One region of the Nonomuraea sp. NPDC049784 genome, then DNA from elsewhere that is predicted to be linked to it. Evidence: riboswitches for the same ligand, from Rfam matches in the RefSeq annotation. Region 1 holds a riboswitch; each other region holds the start of a gene.
The links. Region 1 has a riboswitch for S-adenosylmethionine ahead of AB0J09_RS25530 (GNAT family protein). Riboswitches for the same ligand answer to the same signal wherever they lie in the genome.

Region 1 (5,597 bases):
CGACATCCCGGTCTCGCCGCTGATTCCCCATGATCGTGGTTGGTTGACAGCGTCCAGAGGCCAGGGAGATTTTAACCAGTTAAAGATCAACCCCTGCCAAGGGCCGCTGGTACGGCGGCGCCAGATCGACCAGGTGTCCAGGGGCGATGTCGTGGTGCTGGAGCCTCCGCTGGATCCCGCCGGGCGGTTCATGCCCGGACCTCCCGGGGCGGACGGCCGGCACTGGAACATCAAGCGCGCCGTCGCCTCCCGGGAGATCCAGTGCCACCGGGCATCGGTGCCGCCGGGGATCGCGTGCCCGCGGGTGCGCTGGTGGTTCGTCGAGCAGGGTACGCACCACGAGCTCATGTCCATGGGCAGCCGGTACGCCCACCTGTTCGACACCCAGGCCAGCGGCTACCGTGAGGGCGCCGACATCGGGTGATCGAATGCGGTGCTCTTGCCGGATCTGCTCGGCCGTGGCAGGTTTCGATCATGCAGTACGTCGATGTCGCGAGCAGGCTGCTGCTGCTCACGGTGTTCGCACTTGCCCTCGGGAGCAAGATCTCCAGCCGTGGAGCCTGGAGCGAGTTCGTCGCGTCGACCAGAGCGATGGCGGTGGTCGACGACGCGAAGGTGCCGGTGGCCGCAGCGGCGACGGCGGTGGCCGAGGCGGGTGTCATCGCGCTGGCCGTGCTTCCCTTCCGCTGGGCCGGATCAGCGGCGTTCGTCCTCGCGGCGGGGCTGCTCGGCTGTCTCACGGTCGCGGTCACCATGGTCGTCCGGAGAGGCGCCGCCGTTCCCTGCCGGTGCTTCGGCGCCTCCAAGACTCCCTTGGGCGTGGAGCACGTGGTCCGCAACCTGATTCTCGTCGTGGTAGCCCTGCTCGGGCTCGCGGGCTCCTTGGTGAGTGGTTCCTACGATCCGGGTTTCAGCGTCGTGGCCGGCGTCTTCGGCGCCGCTCTGGGACTGCTCATGGCCCGATGGGATGATCTCGTCTCACTGCTGCGGACGTCCTGAGGCGAGCCGGCCCCCGATGAGTTCAAGCAGCGCGGCGTGCGTCTCCCGGTCGGCCGCCACGACGAGTCCGCCCGCGCCGGTGTGCAGTGGCTGACCGTGGATGCCGGTGACCACGCATCCAGCGGCCTGGCACAGCGCGATCCCGCTGGCGAAGTGCACGCTGTCCCGCAGATGGCCGTCGGTGACGTACGCGGCCCGGCGACCGGCGGCGACCCACGCCACCGCCAGGGTGGTGGAGACGACGCGCGGGCGGAAGCGCTCGGCGAATCCCGGGTCGGCGAGCAGCGTGACAGCCCGGAAGCTCGGTTCGTTCGGGAACGGCGGATCGAGGTTGACGTCCACCAGTCGCGAACCGGACGACGGCGTGAGCCGCTCGTCCACGCCGTCGCGGCGGACGTACGCGTGAGCGCCATCCGTCCAGAACACCTCGCCGGCGAAGGGGTCGGCCGCGGCCGCCACCGTGATGTCGGAGCCCACGCGCAGGGCGACGTTCACCGCGACCAGCATGTTCCGTACGGCGTAGTTCAGCGTGCCGCACAGGGGATCGACCAGCCACATGCGCTCCGCACCGTCCCCACCCGTGCGTCCGCTCTCCTCGCCTGTCACGGCGTCGTCCGGCCGAGCGGTGCTAATGACGTCGAGGATGGCCTTTTCCGCTTCGACGTCCGCATCTGTGGCGAAGTCCCCCGCGGATTTCTCGAAGCGCGTCAGCGCCGCACCGTACTTGGCGCGCACGACGGCGGCTCCTGCTTGCGCCGCCGTCAGGGCCAGTTCCTCGTCCGTGATCGACATGTGCGCAGGATAGCGGCGGTGGAAGTCATGCCGCGTAGGCGTGTTTGGATGTTGGCGGAAAGGATGAAGTCGTGCTGCTGCCCGCGGATGGTCATGTTCACAGCGAATGGTCGTGGGATGCGCCGGACGGGTCGATGGAGCGGACATGCGCACGGGCGGTGGACATGGGCCTGCCCGCGGTCGCGTTCACCGAGCACGTCGACTTCACGGCCTGGATGGTCATCGCCGGCGAGCTCGATGATCATCCACATCTCACGGCATTCGTCACGTCGGACGGAACGCTGGCTCCGCCGGAGTTCAAGCTTGATGGGTACCTGGAGTGCCTGCAGCGCTGCCGCGATCAGTTCCCGGGTCTTCGCGTCATCAGCGGGGTAGAACTGGGCGAACCGCATTGGTACGGCGAGGAGGTCGCGAGGCTGCTCGACGCCGGGCAGTTCGACCGGGTGCTGGGTTCGCTGCATTGCCTGCCGGTGGGTCGGCAGTTCGCCGAGCCGCCGAACCTGTACCGTCGGCGACCGGCCGCCGAGGTGATCCGGGAATACCTGGCCGAGATACCCCGCCTGATCAAGAGCTCGGATACGTTCGGGGTGCTCGCCCACATCGACTACCCGCTCCGCTACTGGCCGGCGCAGGCCGGGCCGTTCGATCCGAACGCGTTCCAGGAAGAATTCCGCCATGCCCTGCGAGTGCTCGCCGACGGCGGCCGGGCCTTGGAGGTCAACACGCGTGGGCAGCTCTACCCGGAGATCGTTCGCTGGTGGCGTGACGAGGGCGGAGACGCGGTCTCCTTCGGAAGCGACGCCCACAGCCCGACGGGGATCGCGCACGGCTTCACCGCGGCGGCGGCCATGGTCGAGGCCCAGGGGTTCCGGCCCGGCCGTCATCCCCATGACTTCTGGGCACGCTCGGGCTGACCGTTGAAAACACTGCTCACCCAGCGCGGAGCCTGGACTCGTACACCTCGCGGGCCCGATCATGCAGATCCCGGTGTGCGGCGCGCTGCGCGGCCGAGCTGAACTTGCCGTCCGCCATGCTGGAGTCCAGCAGCAGCGTGGTCCGGAGCGGCGCGTCGTCCAGTACGGCCAGCGTCCGGGCCTCCAACCGGCACCCTTCGGGAGTCATGAGGTAGGCGCTGGTGTGCACCTCACCCACGTAGGGGATCAGCTCCTCACCCCACGTCACCCCGTGTTGGTCACGCAACCGACGGTACTCCTGCACGGATTCCTCCCTCAGAGCGTCGAAAGCAAGGCACGGATGTGCTTATCCCCAGAATCCTGTTGACGCCGTCCCGGTGGCGCGGGCAGGATCCTCTTCACCAAGATTCATCCAGAGGATCCGAGGGACCTGGCCCTGTGACGGTCCGGCAACCTGCCTGCGGGAAAGGTGCCAATGCCAGGAGCGATGAGGAGGCCTGATGAGCCTGCGGCTCGATGTTCCCGTGCTCCAAGGATCACTTGTCCGGCTGGAGCCGCTCACGATGGCGCATGCGCCGGATCTAGCGCGGGCCGTTGAGGAGGACCGTTCGTCGTACGCGTTCACGTTGGTGCCCCGGGCCGCCGAGGTGGCGGCTTACCTGGAGGCTCAGCTCGGTCGCGAGGGGCTGACGCCCTTCGCGCAGGTTCGCGTACGGGACGGGGCGGCGGTGGGGTGCACCGCGTTCTGGGATCCCAGGACGTGGCCGGAGCGGGACGGTCTGCGGGCCGTCGAGATCGGGTGGACGTGGCTGGCGGCGTCGGCTCAGGGCACGGGGATCAACGCCGAGGCGAAGCTCCTGCTCTTCACGTACGCGTTCGAGACGTTGGGGGTGGCCCGCGTCGACCTCAAGACGGATGCGCGCAACCAGCGGTCACGGCGGGCCATCGAGGGGGTCGGCGCGCGATTCGAGGGCGTGTTGCGCAACTGGTCGCCGTCGTGGGCGCCGGGTGAGGCGGGGAGGCTGCGGGACTCTGCCATGTTCTCCGTGGTCGCCGCGGACTGGCCGGGTGCCAAGGCGGGGCTGCGTGGCCGGCTCGGTGCCCAGCGGGTCTAGAGCGGGCCCGCTCCGTCCAGCAGGGATAGCCAGGTGCGGTCGGGGCACAGGCGGTTGATCTCCGACGGTAGCAGCCAGGCCGCGCTGGTGCTTTCCGAGCCCGCCGGTGGGTGGCTCGGCGGGCCCGGGTGGGGGAGACGCGCCCTGAACATCGTCATGTACGTCAGAGGCGGGTAACGGTAGTCGGCGGGGGCGGCGTCCAGGAGTTCGATGCGTTGCCAGGCGAAGAGGGACAGGGCGGAAGAGGGCAGGCGGAGGCCGGTTTCTTCATACAGCTCCCGGGCTGCGGCGTCGGTCGCCGTCTCGCCGGGTTCGAGGTGGCCGCCGGGGATGTCCCAGCCGCGGCCCTCCTTGTCCACGCAGGTCATGAGGGTTCTGCCGGTCTGGTCCGAGACGAAGGCGAACGCCGACGTGGTCTTGTCCAAGGGCGGGAGCGTCTGGGAGAGGATCACGTCGAGCCGGTGGCGCACGGGTATCCAGGGGACCGTCAGATGAGTCACCCATCAAGGGTCTCAGACGCCCTGGCGCATGGCGCGGTTGCCCAGATAGAGGCCGACCACGGCTATCGCGCAGGCGGCAGCGGTCCCGTAGAGGATCGGGGGGTTCGTCAGGTTGCCGGCGAAGAGGGCTCTCTGCGCGTCGACGATGTACGTGACGGGGTTGACGTACCCGAGCACCCGTAGCCAGGCCGGGGCCGTGTCCATGGGGAGCAGCACCCCAGAGAGGAGCAGCAGCGGGAAGAGGATCGACTGGCTGACGATGTAGAACAGCGTGCCGCTGGGCGCCGACTTGATGGCCAGGACGAACGAGAACGCGCCCAGGCCGACGCCGAACACGACCAGCTGGGCCAGGCCCGCCAGGATGCCGGCCAGGTGCAGGTCGAAGCCCAGAGGGAGAGCCAGGAGGATGATCAGGACGGCTTGCGCCAGGAGGACGACCATGGCCTTCATGGTGCGGCCCACCAGCATCGCCGTACGGTTCAGCGGGGTGACCAGCAGACGCTCCATGGATCCGCCGATCAGCTCGACCAGCAGCGTGTAACCGGCGGCCATGGGGCCCGTCAGGCACATCATGACCAGGATGCCCGGTACGAACCACTGCCACGACGACCCCACGGCCCCATCGAGCTGCGACCCGAACAGGAACAGGAACAGCAGCGGCTGACCCATCTCGAAGAGCAGGCTGACGGGCTCGCGCACGACCGGCTTGAACTCGCGGGAGAAAACGGTGGCGGTGTCACGCAGGAATGTCGTCATCGGTGAGGCTTCTCCCGGTAAGAGCGAGGAACACGTCGTCGAGGGTCGGACGGGCGGTCTCGGCGGTGGTGACCTTGATGCCGGAGCCGTCCAGGGTTCTGAGGTAGTCGGGGAGCGCGGCGGCCGCGTTGGGGACGCGAAGGCGCACGGTCGTGCCCTCGGCGGTGCCGCCGCCGACGCCGGCGGCCCTGCCCGCCTCCTCCTCCGTGCTGGTGGTGATCGCGATGTGGTCGCCGGCCAGGTCGTTCTTGAGCTGCTCGGCGGTGCCGTCCGCGATGATCCGGCCGTTGTCGATGATCACCACGCGTTCGGCCATGTTGTCGGCTTCCTCCAGGTAGTGGGTCGTCAAGAACAGCGTCGTCCCGTACGTCTCCCGCAGCCGGAGGATGTGCTGCCAGATCTCCGCGCGGCTCTTCGGATCGAGGCCGGTTGAGGGCTCGTCCAGGAAGAGCAGGCCGGGGCGGTGGATGAGGCCGAGCGCGATGTCCAGGCGACGGCGCTGGCCGCCCGAGAGCGTGCCG
Region 2 (5,597 bases), on a different contig from region 1:
TGCACATGCTGTGGATAACCGGCCGCTCTGTGGCACGTTGACCGGTTACCGCGACGGCTCGGTCGTTGCCCCCATCCCCGACGGGACCTGCGATATCACGGCTCACGTGGCGCTCGACGCGTGTGCGGAGGCAGGGCGCCGGGCCGGCGCGATATCCACAACCTTGTCCACACAGCGTGACGTGCTGAGGGCGTTGGGGATCACCGGCACCCGGCCCCCCATCGACCTGGCCCACGCCGATCCGCGGGCCTACGTCCGGGCCCTGGCCAGGGCCTCAGAGGAGGGCGAGCTGATCGATCCGAGGGGCCTTGGCCGCTTCGGTTGGCTCAGCCAGCGACGCTGATCTCCAGGGCTTGCAGCCCTCGCATGATGTAACCGGGCTTCCAGGCCGGCTCCTGCCGCAGCTCCAGCTTGCCCGCCCGGGCCAACAGGGCGCCGAACGACTCCATGAGCTCGATACGGGCCAGCGGCGCCCCGAGGCAGAAGTGGATGCCGGCCCCGAAGGAGATGTGCGGATTGTCCGCGCGGCCCACGTCGAGCCGGTTTGGCTCGTCGAAAACCGCCGGGTCGCGGTTGGCCGACCCGAACAGCAACGCCACCTCCGACCCGCGCGGGATCCCCACGCCGTGCACCTCGATGTCCTCCAGCACCCAGCGCTCGAACATCTGCAGCGGCGTGTCCCAGCGCATCAACTCCTCGACGGCCGTGGGCAGCAGCGAACGGTCCTCGCGCAGCCGTGCCAGCTCGGAGGGGTTCCTGAACAGGGCCCACCAGCCGTTGCCCGTCACGTTCACGGTGGCCTCGTGGCCGGCGTTGAGCAGCAGCACGCACGTGCCGACCAGCTCGTCCTCGGTCAGCTCGTCGATCTGCGCCAGCGCGCTGATCAGGTCGTCACCCGGGGTCCGGCGGCGCTCCGCGGCGAGGGTCTTGAGGTAGCCGGCGAAGTCCGACGCCGCGCGTACGGCCGCGTGCTGGGCGTCGAGCGCCGGGTTGAGCTCGTACATGCCGCAGATGTCCGCCGACCAGGGGCGCAGCAGGTGGCGGTCCTGCTCGGGTATGCCGAGCATCTCCGCGATCACCGTCACCGGGAGCGGCTCGGCCACCTCGGCGATCAGGTCGCCGCCGCCCTTCTCCACGAACGCGTCCACCAGGCCCTCGGCGATGGCGCGCACCCGGGGCCGCAGGGAGTCGACCATGCGCGGCGTGAACGCCTTCGAGACCAGCCGGCGCAGCCTGGTGTGCACCGGCGGCTCCACGTCGAGCATGCCCGCCCTGATCACCCGCCAGAACGGCTCGTGGAACTCCGGCTCAGGCGGCTTGCCGAACTCCTCGTGGGTGGCCACGTGCAGGTAGGACCTGCCGAGGCGGCGGTCCCTGAGCAGGGCGTTCACGTCGGCGTGGCGCGAGATCAGCCACTGGTTCGTCGGCTCGAAGTAGCTGACGGGCGACTCGCGCCTCAGCTCGTCGTACACGCGGTACGGGTGGGCCACGAAATCCGGATCCCAAGGGTCAAAGCGCACTATTTCATAGTAGGAGCGGAACCATCCTGCTTCTTGTCGGCGCGCTTGCTGCGCATCCGGATGTTCAGCAGCTCGACGACGAGCGAGAACGCCATCGCGAAGTAGATGTAGCCCTTGGGGATGTGCTGGCCGAAGCCCTCAGCGATGAGCACCACGCCGATCAGCACCAGGAACGACAGCGCCAGCATCTTGATGCTCGGGTGCCGGTCCACGAACCTGCTGATCGGCCCTGAGGCGAACAGCATCACCAGCACGGCCACCACGACCGCCGCGATCATCACGCCGAGCTGGTCCACCATGCCGACGGCGGTGATGACGGAGTCGAGCGAGAACACGACGTCCAGCACCATGATCTGCAGGATCACCGAGGTGAAGGAGGTGACGGCCGCCTTCTTGCCGTCCCCGCCCGCGGGGGCGTCCATGCTGTGGCCGATCTCGGTGACGCTCTTGCCCAGCAGGAACAGGCCTCCGAGCAGCAGGATCAGGTCGCGTCCCGATATGTCGTGGCCGAAGACGGCGAACAGCGGCTCGGTGAGCCGCACCACCCACGACAGGGCGAGCAGCAGGAGCAGACGGCTGACCAGGGCCGCGCCCAGGCCCAGCACACGGGCTCTGTCGCGCTGTTCAGGGGGTAGTTTCCCGGCCAGGATGGAGATGAAGATGATGTTGTCGATCCCCAGGACGATCTCCAGGGCGACAAGGGTGAAGAAGCCGATCCAGATCTGCGGGTCGGTCACCCAGTCCAACATCTGCGCACCTCCATGACACGTGAGCGGGGTTTCCGGTAGCAACGAGCCACGCGGCGCAGAAGTTCACCGACTTGCGATTGAAGGTGGGGTTTCAGTTATAGTTCCCGTCGTAGGTCATGAGTGCCAGCACTAAGCCCCGGCTTGCTGGCCGGCAACCCTCGCGTCCGCGGCGGGGTGCCCCGGGTGAAGACCTGGTCCGTCACGAGGTGTGGCGGGCAAGCGCGGGCTCCGTGGCTGCTTCCAGGGGTCCGAAGACCCTGAGGGAGATGTGCCGTGTCCACGCTGACGATCTTCAGCTCTGTCCCCGCCCAGGCCGTTGAGGCGGCTCCCGCCGTCACGAGCAGGCCGATTCCCGCCGTGCTCGGGGCCGATCTCGAGGTGCCCGTCAAGGGCGGAAGGCTCGTCGGCTACGCCAACCTCGACTACGCCGCCAGCGCGCCCTGTCTCGAGCCGGTCAGCGCCGCCGTCACCGCCGCGCTCCCGGCCTACTCCAGCGTCCACCGGGGCGCGGGCTACGCCTCCCAGCTGACCACCGCCCGCTACGAGCAGGCCCGCCACACGGTCAGGGCGTTCGTCGGCGCCCGCCCGGACGACGCCGTGATCTTCACCCGCAACACCACCGACGCCACGAACCTCCTGGCCGGCTGCCTGCCCGCCGGCACGACCACCGTGGTCTTCGACACCGAGCACCACGCCTCGCTCCTCCCCTGGAAGAAGTCCGTACGGCTGGCGCCGCCCGCCTTCCCCGGCGAGGCCGTCCGCGCCGCCGACGAGGCGCTGGCCGCGATCGACGGGCCCAAGCTGCTCGTGGTCACCGCCGCCTCGAACGTCACCGGCGAGCTCTGGCCCATCGCCGCCCTGGCCCACATCGCGCACCGGCACGGGGCCCGCATCCTGGTGGACGCCGCCCAGCTCGTACCGCATCGGCGGCTCAACCTGACCGCGCTCGACCTGGACTACGTGGCCTTCTCCGGGCACAAGCTGTACGCGCCGTTCGGCGCCGGGGTGCTGGTCGGGCGGCGGGACTGGCTCTCGGAAGGTGAGCCGTACCTCAAGGGCGGTGGCGCGGTGCGTTCCGTCGGGGACGAGACCGAGTGGCATGACGACCCCGAGCCGCGGCACGAGGCGGGCACCCCCAACGTGCTGGGCGCCATCGCGCTGGCCGCGGCCTGCGACGCGCTCACGGCCACCGGCTGGACCGCGGTGGTGCGGGAGGAGGAGCGGCTGATCGCCCGGCTGCGCTCCGGGCTGGCCTCGATCGAGGGCGTGCGTGAGCTGTCACTGTGGGGCGATGATCACCCGCGCGTCGGCATCGTGTCGTTCACGGTGGACGGCTACTCGGCCCGCGAGGTGGCCGAGGTGCTCTCCAGCGAGTACGGCATCGGGGTGCGCGACGGCAAGTTCTGCGCGCACCCGTTCGTGCGGCACCTGCTCAACGAAACCGATGGGGGTTGCGAGGACGGCACCGCCTCCGCGGTGCGGGCCTCGATCGGCATCGGCACCACGGAGGAGCACGTCGACCGGCTGATCGGGGCGCTGCGGGATCTCGTCGCCCGCTGAGCCTCATTCCCTGTTCGGCGGCTTGCGGTGCGGCGGCGGCTCGTCGGAGACCAGGGCGTCGATGTCTCTCATGTCGTCGTCGTTGATCATGCCTGCCCGGCGCTCGCTGGGCTGCCTGGGCACGCGTGGCGCCTCCGCCGGTTCCTTGGACGCCATGGGCGTCGTGGGCCCGCCGGTCATGGTCGTGACGTTCGACGGCTCCGGAGGGCGCGCGCCCGGAGCGTACGCGGCGAGTTCCTCCTCGGCGGCCCGGCGTTCCCCACGCCTGCGGAACATCGCGCCGAACAGGCCGTCGAGCCCGATCCGCCCACCACCGAGCGCCAGGAACAGCAGGCCCAGCGCCCCGAGCGCGCCGGGCAGCTCCCAGCCGCCGGTGATGGCCAGCACACCGTGGCCGACGTGCACGAACACGATCGCGGCCAGCATGTCGAGCAGCAACAGCAGCCCCACCAGCCGCACCAGCAGGCCGAGGATCAGGAAGAGGCCGCCGACGGTCTCCACGATGGTCGCGTACGCCGAGGTGAGCTCGGGCATCGGGATCCCGATCCCCCTGAATGCCTGTCCCACGGCTGGGAGACCGCTCGACCCCTTCTGCAAACCGTGAGCCAGGAAGATTACGCCGGTCACCACTCGCGCGATCAGGGCCGCGACATCGAACACAGCTCTCTTCATGGTGTTTTCTCCCCCCATTCCGGTCTTTCTCCCCATGTCCGGCTTAGGGATGCGTTTCCATACGATTCCTTGACCCTCCCCCCGGCTGGATCACCCACCGGTGCGGTGGCAGCATGGCCATATGACGGAACGTGTGGTCGGAATCGGTGCGGGCGCGAAAGAGCTGGCCACCGAGGACATGATCCTCAACATCGGTCCGCAGCACCCGTCGACCCACGGGGTGCTCAGGCTCCGGCTGACGCTCGACGGCGAGCGCATCACCGCCGCCGAGCCGATCATCGGCTACATGCACAGGGGCGCGGAGAAGCTGTTCGAGGTCCGCGACTACCGTCAGATCATCATGCTGGCCAACAGGCACGACTGGCTGTCGGGCTTCGCCAACGAGCTGGGCGTGGTGATCGCCGCCGAGCGCCTGCTCGGCATGGAGCCCCCGGTCAGGGCCGTGTGGGCGCGAACGCTGCTGGCCGAGCTCAACCGGGTGCTCAACCACCTGATGTTCCTCGGCTCCTACCCCCTGGAGCTGGGCGCGATCACGCCGCTGTTCTACTCCTTCAACGAGCGCGAGCGCATCCAGGCGGTCATGGAGGAGATCTCCGGCGGGCGCATGCACTACATGTTCAACCGGGTCGGGGGCCTCAAGGAGGACCTGCCGCTCGGCTGGCTCGACCGGGTGTCGGAGGCGGTCGCGGAGACCCGCCGCCGGGTGCCCGACATCGAGGACCTCATCCTGCACAACGAGATCTTCATCGCCCGCACCAAGGGCGTCGGCGTGCTCTCCCGCGAGCAGATCATGCAGTACGGCGTCAGCGGCCCCATCGCCAGGGCCTCCGGGGTGGACTTCGACCTGCGCCGCGACGACCCGTACCTCGCCTACCGCGAGCTGCCCGTGAAGGTCGTCACGCGGCACGCGGGCGACTGCCGATCCCGGTTCGAGGTGCTGTTCGACCAGCTCAAGGTCTCGCTCGACCTGGCCGACGCCTGCGTCGAGCACCTGCGCTCGCTGCCGCCCGGGCCGATCAACCAGCGCCTGCCGAAGGTGCTCAAGGTGCCCGAGGGGCACACGTACGCGTGGACCGAGAATCCCCTCGGCATCAAC
Region 3 (5,597 bases), on a different contig from region 1:
ATCGTGCCCGACCCCGCCAAGGCCGTGATCCACCCGAAGGCCCCCGAGGTGCTCGCCGAACTGGGCGCCCACGTCCTGGCGGTGGCCATTGTGACCGGCAGGCCGCCGGCCACCGCTCTGGAGCTCGGGCCCGGCCTGGCCGACGTGCCCGGGCTGGTCGTGCTCGGGCACTACGGCTTCGAGCGCTGGGAGAACGGCCGGATCTCCGGGCCCCCGCCCCCTCCGGGCGTGCTCCGGGCCGAGGCGGAGCTGCCGCTGCTGCTCGACGCGCTCGGCCTGGAGGGCGTGGTCGTCGAGGACAAGGGCCGGGCCGTGGCCGTGCACACCAGGCGCAGTCCCGACCCCGAGGGCGCGCTGGCCAGGCTGCGCGAGCCGCTGGCCAAGCTGGCCGAGAAGCACGGCCTGGTGGTCGAGCCCGGGCGTTTCGTGCTGGAGCTGCGGCCGCCCGGCATGGACAAGGGGCAGGCGCTCAGCCTGTTCCTGGCCGAGCGGGCCGCCAGGTCCGTCATGTTCGTCGGCGACGATCTGGGCGACCTGGCCGCGTTCGGGGCCGTACGCGCCTCCGGGCTGCCCGGCGTGACCGTGTGCAGCGGCTCCGCCGAGGTCACCGCCCTGGCGGAGCAGGCCGACATCGTGGTGGACGGGCCCGACGGAGTCGTGGCGCTGCTGCAAGAACTTGCGTCGGCTTTCAGCCGTTCGTGATTGGTTTGCAAGTCTCGCTGCCTAGGGTCGAGCGCATGTCCAAGCGATACCTCGCCGCCGCGGCCGTGGCCGCTGCCACCCTCCTCGCCGTCTCCATGCCCGCGAACGCCGCGCCCGGTCAGGCTCTCAAGCTGCGTAACGGCCTGACCCTCTACATCCCCATCAAGTGGCGGGTCTACGGCATGGGCACCGACGCGGTCCAGATCGTGACCGGCAAGTGCGCGAAGCCGCAGGGGTGGGGCACGCCCGAGTGCGACGCCTTCTACGTCTTCGGCCCCAAGTACATCAAGCACGGCCGCGAGTGGTTCAGCCCCTACACCGGCAAGGACCCGTTCTACACGGCGAGCGACGTACAGCCCTGCCCGGTCAACAAGAAGTGGGGCGAAAGGATCGGCCCCAAGGTCACGAGGGGCCTGCGCCAGGTCGGGGCGGGGCACAAGGCCGCCTACAACGCGTGGCAGTCCACCTGCGCCAGCTACTCCAGCACGAAGGTGCTGGCCCGCTTCACGCAGCGCGAGTGGTACCTGCCGAAGAGCAAGATCCTGGTCGTCGACCAGTGGAACACGCCGGGGCTGGCGGACACGCTCGAGAACGCCGACTGGAGCTGAGAACCGCCCTAGATCTCGGCGAGGGCGTCGAGCTGGGCCGCGAGCCACTTCTGCGGCGGCAGGGCGGTGGCCGCCGCGTGCAGCTTGTCGCGGCGCATCCGGCGCTCGTCCTCGGGCATGACGAGCGCCTGGTGCAGCGCGGCGGCCGTGCCGCTGATGTCGTACGGGTTCACCACGAGGGCGTGCGGGCCCAGCTCGGCCGCCGCACCCGCCTCGCGTGAGAGCACCAGCGCGCAGCGCGGCGACAGGACCGGGCCCTCCTTGGCGACCAGGTTCATCCCGTCGCGGATGGGGTTGACCAGCAGCACGTCGGCCATCCGGTACGCGGCCAGAGAGCGCGGGTAGTCGTCGTTGACGTTGAGGATCAGTGGGTCCCAGTCCTCGGTGGCGTACTCGTCCTCGATCTCCTGGGCGCAGCGCTGCACCGACGCGGTGTACTCGCGATATTCGGGCAGGTCGTGCCGGCTCGGGTACGCGAAGGCCAGATGCACCACCTTCCCGTGCCACTCGGGGTGCGCGTCGAGGAACTCGCGGTAGGCCACCAGGCCGCGCACGATGTTCTTCGACAGCTCGGTGCGGTCGATGCGGACGATCAGCCGCCGGTCGCCCACCTGCTCCCTGAGCGCGGCCATGTGCGACTCGACGTCGGGCTCGCAGGCCCGCTCCCACAGCGCCTCGCCGTCCACGCCCAGGCTGTGGACGCCGATGCGGGTGGTCCTGCCCTCGTAGGTGACGCTGCGGCCGGCGCGGTCGGCCTCCGCGCCCAGCAGCGCCTCACAGCAGTCCATGAACGCCTGCGCCCACCGGTCGGTGAGGAACCCGGCGTGATCGGCGCCCAGGATGCCCTCCAGGACCTCTCCGACCACTTCGTCGGGCAGCAGCGAGAAGTATTCGGGCGGCGCCCACGGGGTGTGGCTGAAGTGGGCGATGCGCAGGTCGGGCCGCTCGGCGCGGAGCATCGCCGGGGTAAGCGTCAGGTGGTAGTCCTGCACCATCACGCGGGCGCCGTGGCCGGCCTCCTCGGCCAGCGCCAGCGCGAAGGCTCCGTTGTAGTCGCGGTAGGACTCCCACTCGCGCTCGAACCTCGTGCCGAAGTTGGGCGCGTTGGGGATGTCGTAGAGCAGGTGGTTGACGAACCACAGGGTCGAGTTGGCCACGGCGTTGTAGGCCCGGTGGAAGACGGCGGGCGGGATGTCGAGCATGCGCAGCGGGCCGGTGTCGTAGCCGGCGTGGTCGATCCTGCCGCCGGGCGCCAGGCGAACGGCACTGCGGTCGCCGTCGGACAGCGCCGCGCACACCCACAGGACGCCCTCTTTCTTGGCCACCCCGGACAGCCCTGACACCAGGCCGCCGCCACCGCGCTTCATGGTCAGCTCACCGTCGTCGGACACGGTGAACGAGACCGGTCCTCTGTTGGAGGCCACCAGGACGCTGTTCATCTACGCTCCCTTCGCCCATAGGATCCCAGCTATGGCGCTTGATGAGCTAACCGAGGAACTCGCCCGCTCCGCCGCTGCAGGAGATCATCGCGCACTTGGCGAGCTTCTGGCGCGAATCGAGCCCGATGTGATGCGTCACTGCGCCCGGATCCTGCCCTACCACCAGGACGCCGAGGAGGCCTCGCAGGACACGTTGCTGGCCGTGGCGCGCAACATCGGGCGGTTCGAGGGCCGGGCGAGATTCAGCACCTGGCTCCACATCGTGACGGCCAACTGCGCGCGCACCACGTACAGGTCGCTCAAGCGCAGGGCGGCCGAGCAGAGCTCCGACGAGCTGCCCATGCAGAAGCCCGACGTGCGGCGGGTGAGCGTGATCGCCGGCTCGCGGCTCGACCTGCTCGACGCCATGGAGGCGCTGGAGGCCGACAAGCCCGACCTGGCACAGGCGTTGGTGCTGCGCGACATCGTCCAGCTCGACTACAGCGAGGTGGCCGAGCAGCTCGGCATCCCGCTCGGCACCGCCAAGTCGCGCATTCACCAGGCGCGCAAATACGTGCAGGGAGTGCTGGGTGAGGACTACCGTTGAGACGGCACGTCTCACGTTCTGAGACGAGTGGCCATTTCGGCCCCCTGGGCAGGTAGAGTCCATTTCAACAACTGAATATTGCTCATCCAGAGGGGTGGAGGGACCGGCCCTACGAAGCCCCGGCAACCCTCCCGGCTTGAGGCTCGCGACCTGGCGAGGCCGACCGGGACAAGGTGCCAATTCCGGTCTGCGGTCAAGGTGGCCGCAGGCGAAGATGAGGGAAGGCCTCGCTTCATGTCGCTTGACTTTGGTCCTGCTGTCGGTCTGTCCTGCCGCGAATGCGGTACGCGTTACCCCCTCGGTCCCAGCTTCGCGTGTCTGGAGTGTTTCGGGCCGCTCGAAGCGGCCTATTCCTTCGGCACCGTGACCCGGGCGGACATCGAGTCGGGTCCCGCCAACATCTGGCGTTACCGGTCGTTGCTCCCCGTTCCTGTCGACGTCGCCAGTAAACCCAACATGAACCCGGGATGGACCAAACTGGTCAAGGCCGGAAACCTTGGGCGCGCACTCGGCCTCAAGTCCCTGTACGTCAAGGACGACTCGGGCAACCCCACTCATTCATTCAAGGACCGCGTGGTGGCGATCGCCGTCGAGGCGGCGCGTAACTTCGGCTTCCACACGCTTTCCTGCTCCTCCACCGGCAATCTCGCGGGTGCGGTCACCGCCGCGGCGGCGCGGGCCGGGCTCGAGGCGTGCGTGTTCATCCCGGCCAATCTCGAGACGGCGAAGATCGCCATGGCCCGGGTGTTCGGCGGCAAGCTGATCGGCATTGACGGCACGTACGACGAGGTCAACAGGTTCTGCTCCGAACTGATCGGCGACCCGCTGGGCGACAAGTGGGGATTCGTCAACGTCAACCTGCGGCCCTACTACGCCGAGGGCTCCAAGACGCTCGCGTACGAGATCGCCGAGCAGCTCGGGTGGCGGCTGCCGGAGCAGATCGTCATCCCCATCGCCTCGGGCTCGCAGCTCACCAAGATTGACAAGGGCTTCCGGGAGCTGGTCCAGCTGGGCCTGGTCGAGGACACGCCGTACAAGATCTTCGGAGCCCAGGCGGCCGGATGCTCGCCGGTCTCCACCGCGTACAAGGCCGGGCATGACGTCGTGCAGCCGGTCAAGCCCGACACCATCGCCAAGTCGCTGGCCATCGGCAACCCGGCTGACGGGCCTTACGTGCTGGACATCGCCCGGCGCACCGGAGGTGCCGTCGAGGACGTCACCGACGCCGAGATCGTGGCCGCGATCAAGCTCCTGGCCTCGACCGAGGGCGTCTTCGCCGAGACCGCGGGCGGGGTTACCGTGGGTGTGCTGAAGAAGCTGGCCGAGAGTGGGCGGCTCGATCCCGAGGCCGAGACCGTGGTGCTCAACACGGGCGACGGACTCAAGACGCTCGACGCGATCAGCGACGACGCCAAGCCCACGGCCGTGATCCGGCCCTCCCTCGACGCGTTCCGCGCGGCTGTCTGACAACCAGGAAAGGCGAGTTTAACCATGAGCGTTACTGTGCGGATTCCCACCATTCTGCGCACGTACACCGGGGGCAACGCGGAAGTCAGTGGCGAGGGCGCGACTCTTCGTGACGTCCTCGCCAAGCTCGACTCCGACTACCCGGGGATCGGCGCGAGAATTCTGGATGAATCGGGCAAGATTCGGCGTTTCGTCAACGTTTACGTTGGGGAAGAGGATGTCCGTTTCGTCGACGGGCTCGACACTCCAGCACCTGAGGGCACTCAGATCTCTATCATCCCGGCAGTCGCCGGCGGCTGAGTGCCATAGATCACAGTGTTGAAGGCGCCCCTAGTGGGCGCCTTCTGCTTTTCCAGGCCAAATGAACCTTTCAACGACCTTCGATGCGAAGAAATGCGAGGTTTGTGGATTGACTCTGTTGCCAAACCCCGTGCCACAGGTATGGTCGAGGGCGATCGTCTGGCTGATTTTCCGTTAAGTCAGGTGATTACGGGTCTCGCGGAGGAATGGGCGAGATCTGTGGGCCCAGTAAGAGGAGTCGGAAGTGGCGCAGGGCACCGTCAAGTGGTTCAACGCGGACAAGGGCTACGGCTTCATCGCGGTAGACGGTGGTAAGGATGTATTCGTCCATTACTCAGCGATCCTGATGGACGGGTACAGAGCTCTCGAACAGGGGCAGAGAGTCGAGTTCGAGATCACGCAGGGCCAGAAGGGTCCCCAAGCAGAGGCCGTTCGCGCGGTCTGATACGCCCCCGCTGGTATGCACCGGCAGGATCGCGCGGCAGCGCAGTCCGT

Region 2: linked by a shared signal. The riboswitch ahead of AB0J09_RS00665 (aminotransferase class V-fold PLP-dependent enzyme) and the one ahead of AB0J09_RS25530 (GNAT family protein) in region 1 are both predicted to bind S-adenosylmethionine.
Region 3: linked by a shared signal. The riboswitch ahead of thrC (threonine synthase) and the one ahead of AB0J09_RS25530 (GNAT family protein) in region 1 are both predicted to bind S-adenosylmethionine.

The regions. Positions count from the first base shown of each region.
Region 1 is NZ_JBFAMX010000130.1:8,061-13,657, reverse strand. Features, by position in the region: gene AB0J09_RS25555 (hypothetical protein) at 44-424, shown strand; gene AB0J09_RS25550 (MauE/DoxX family redox-associated membrane protein) at 475-999, shown strand; gene AB0J09_RS25545 (inositol monophosphatase family protein) at 979-1,791, opposite strand; gene AB0J09_RS25540 (PHP domain-containing protein) at 1,863-2,705, shown strand; gene AB0J09_RS25535 (hypothetical protein) at 2,722-3,009, opposite strand; SAM riboswitch class I at 3,111-3,199, shown strand; gene AB0J09_RS25530 (GNAT family protein) at 3,206-3,820, shown strand; gene AB0J09_RS25525 (NUDIX domain-containing protein) at 3,817-4,320, opposite strand; gene AB0J09_RS25520 (ABC transporter permease) at 4,333-5,076, opposite strand; gene AB0J09_RS25515 (ATP-binding cassette domain-containing protein) at 5,057-5,597, opposite strand, start outside.
Region 2 is NZ_JBFAMX010000002.1:8,981-14,577, forward strand. Features, by position in the region: gene AB0J09_RS00650 (SAM-dependent methyltransferase) at 1-343, shown strand, start outside; gene AB0J09_RS00655 (cytochrome P450) at 327-1,520, opposite strand; gene AB0J09_RS00660 (TerC family protein) at 1,520-2,269, opposite strand; SAM riboswitch class IV at 2,382-2,497, shown strand; gene AB0J09_RS00665 (aminotransferase class V-fold PLP-dependent enzyme) at 2,618-3,829, shown strand; gene AB0J09_RS00670 (DoxX family protein) at 3,833-4,501, opposite strand; gene AB0J09_RS00675 (NADH-quinone oxidoreductase subunit D) at 4,623-5,597, shown strand, end outside.
Region 3 is NZ_JBFAMX010000030.1:172-5,768, reverse strand. Features, by position in the region: gene otsB (trehalose-phosphatase) at 1-702, shown strand, start outside; gene AB0J09_RS10360 (hypothetical protein) at 738-1,310, shown strand; gene AB0J09_RS10355 (trehalose-6-phosphate synthase) at 1,319-2,749, opposite strand; gene AB0J09_RS10350 (RNA polymerase sigma factor) at 2,781-3,335, shown strand; SAM riboswitch class I at 3,415-3,556, shown strand; gene thrC (threonine synthase) at 3,570-4,802, shown strand; gene AB0J09_RS10340 (MoaD/ThiS family protein) at 4,827-5,102, shown strand; gene AB0J09_RS10335 (cold-shock protein) at 5,347-5,547, shown strand.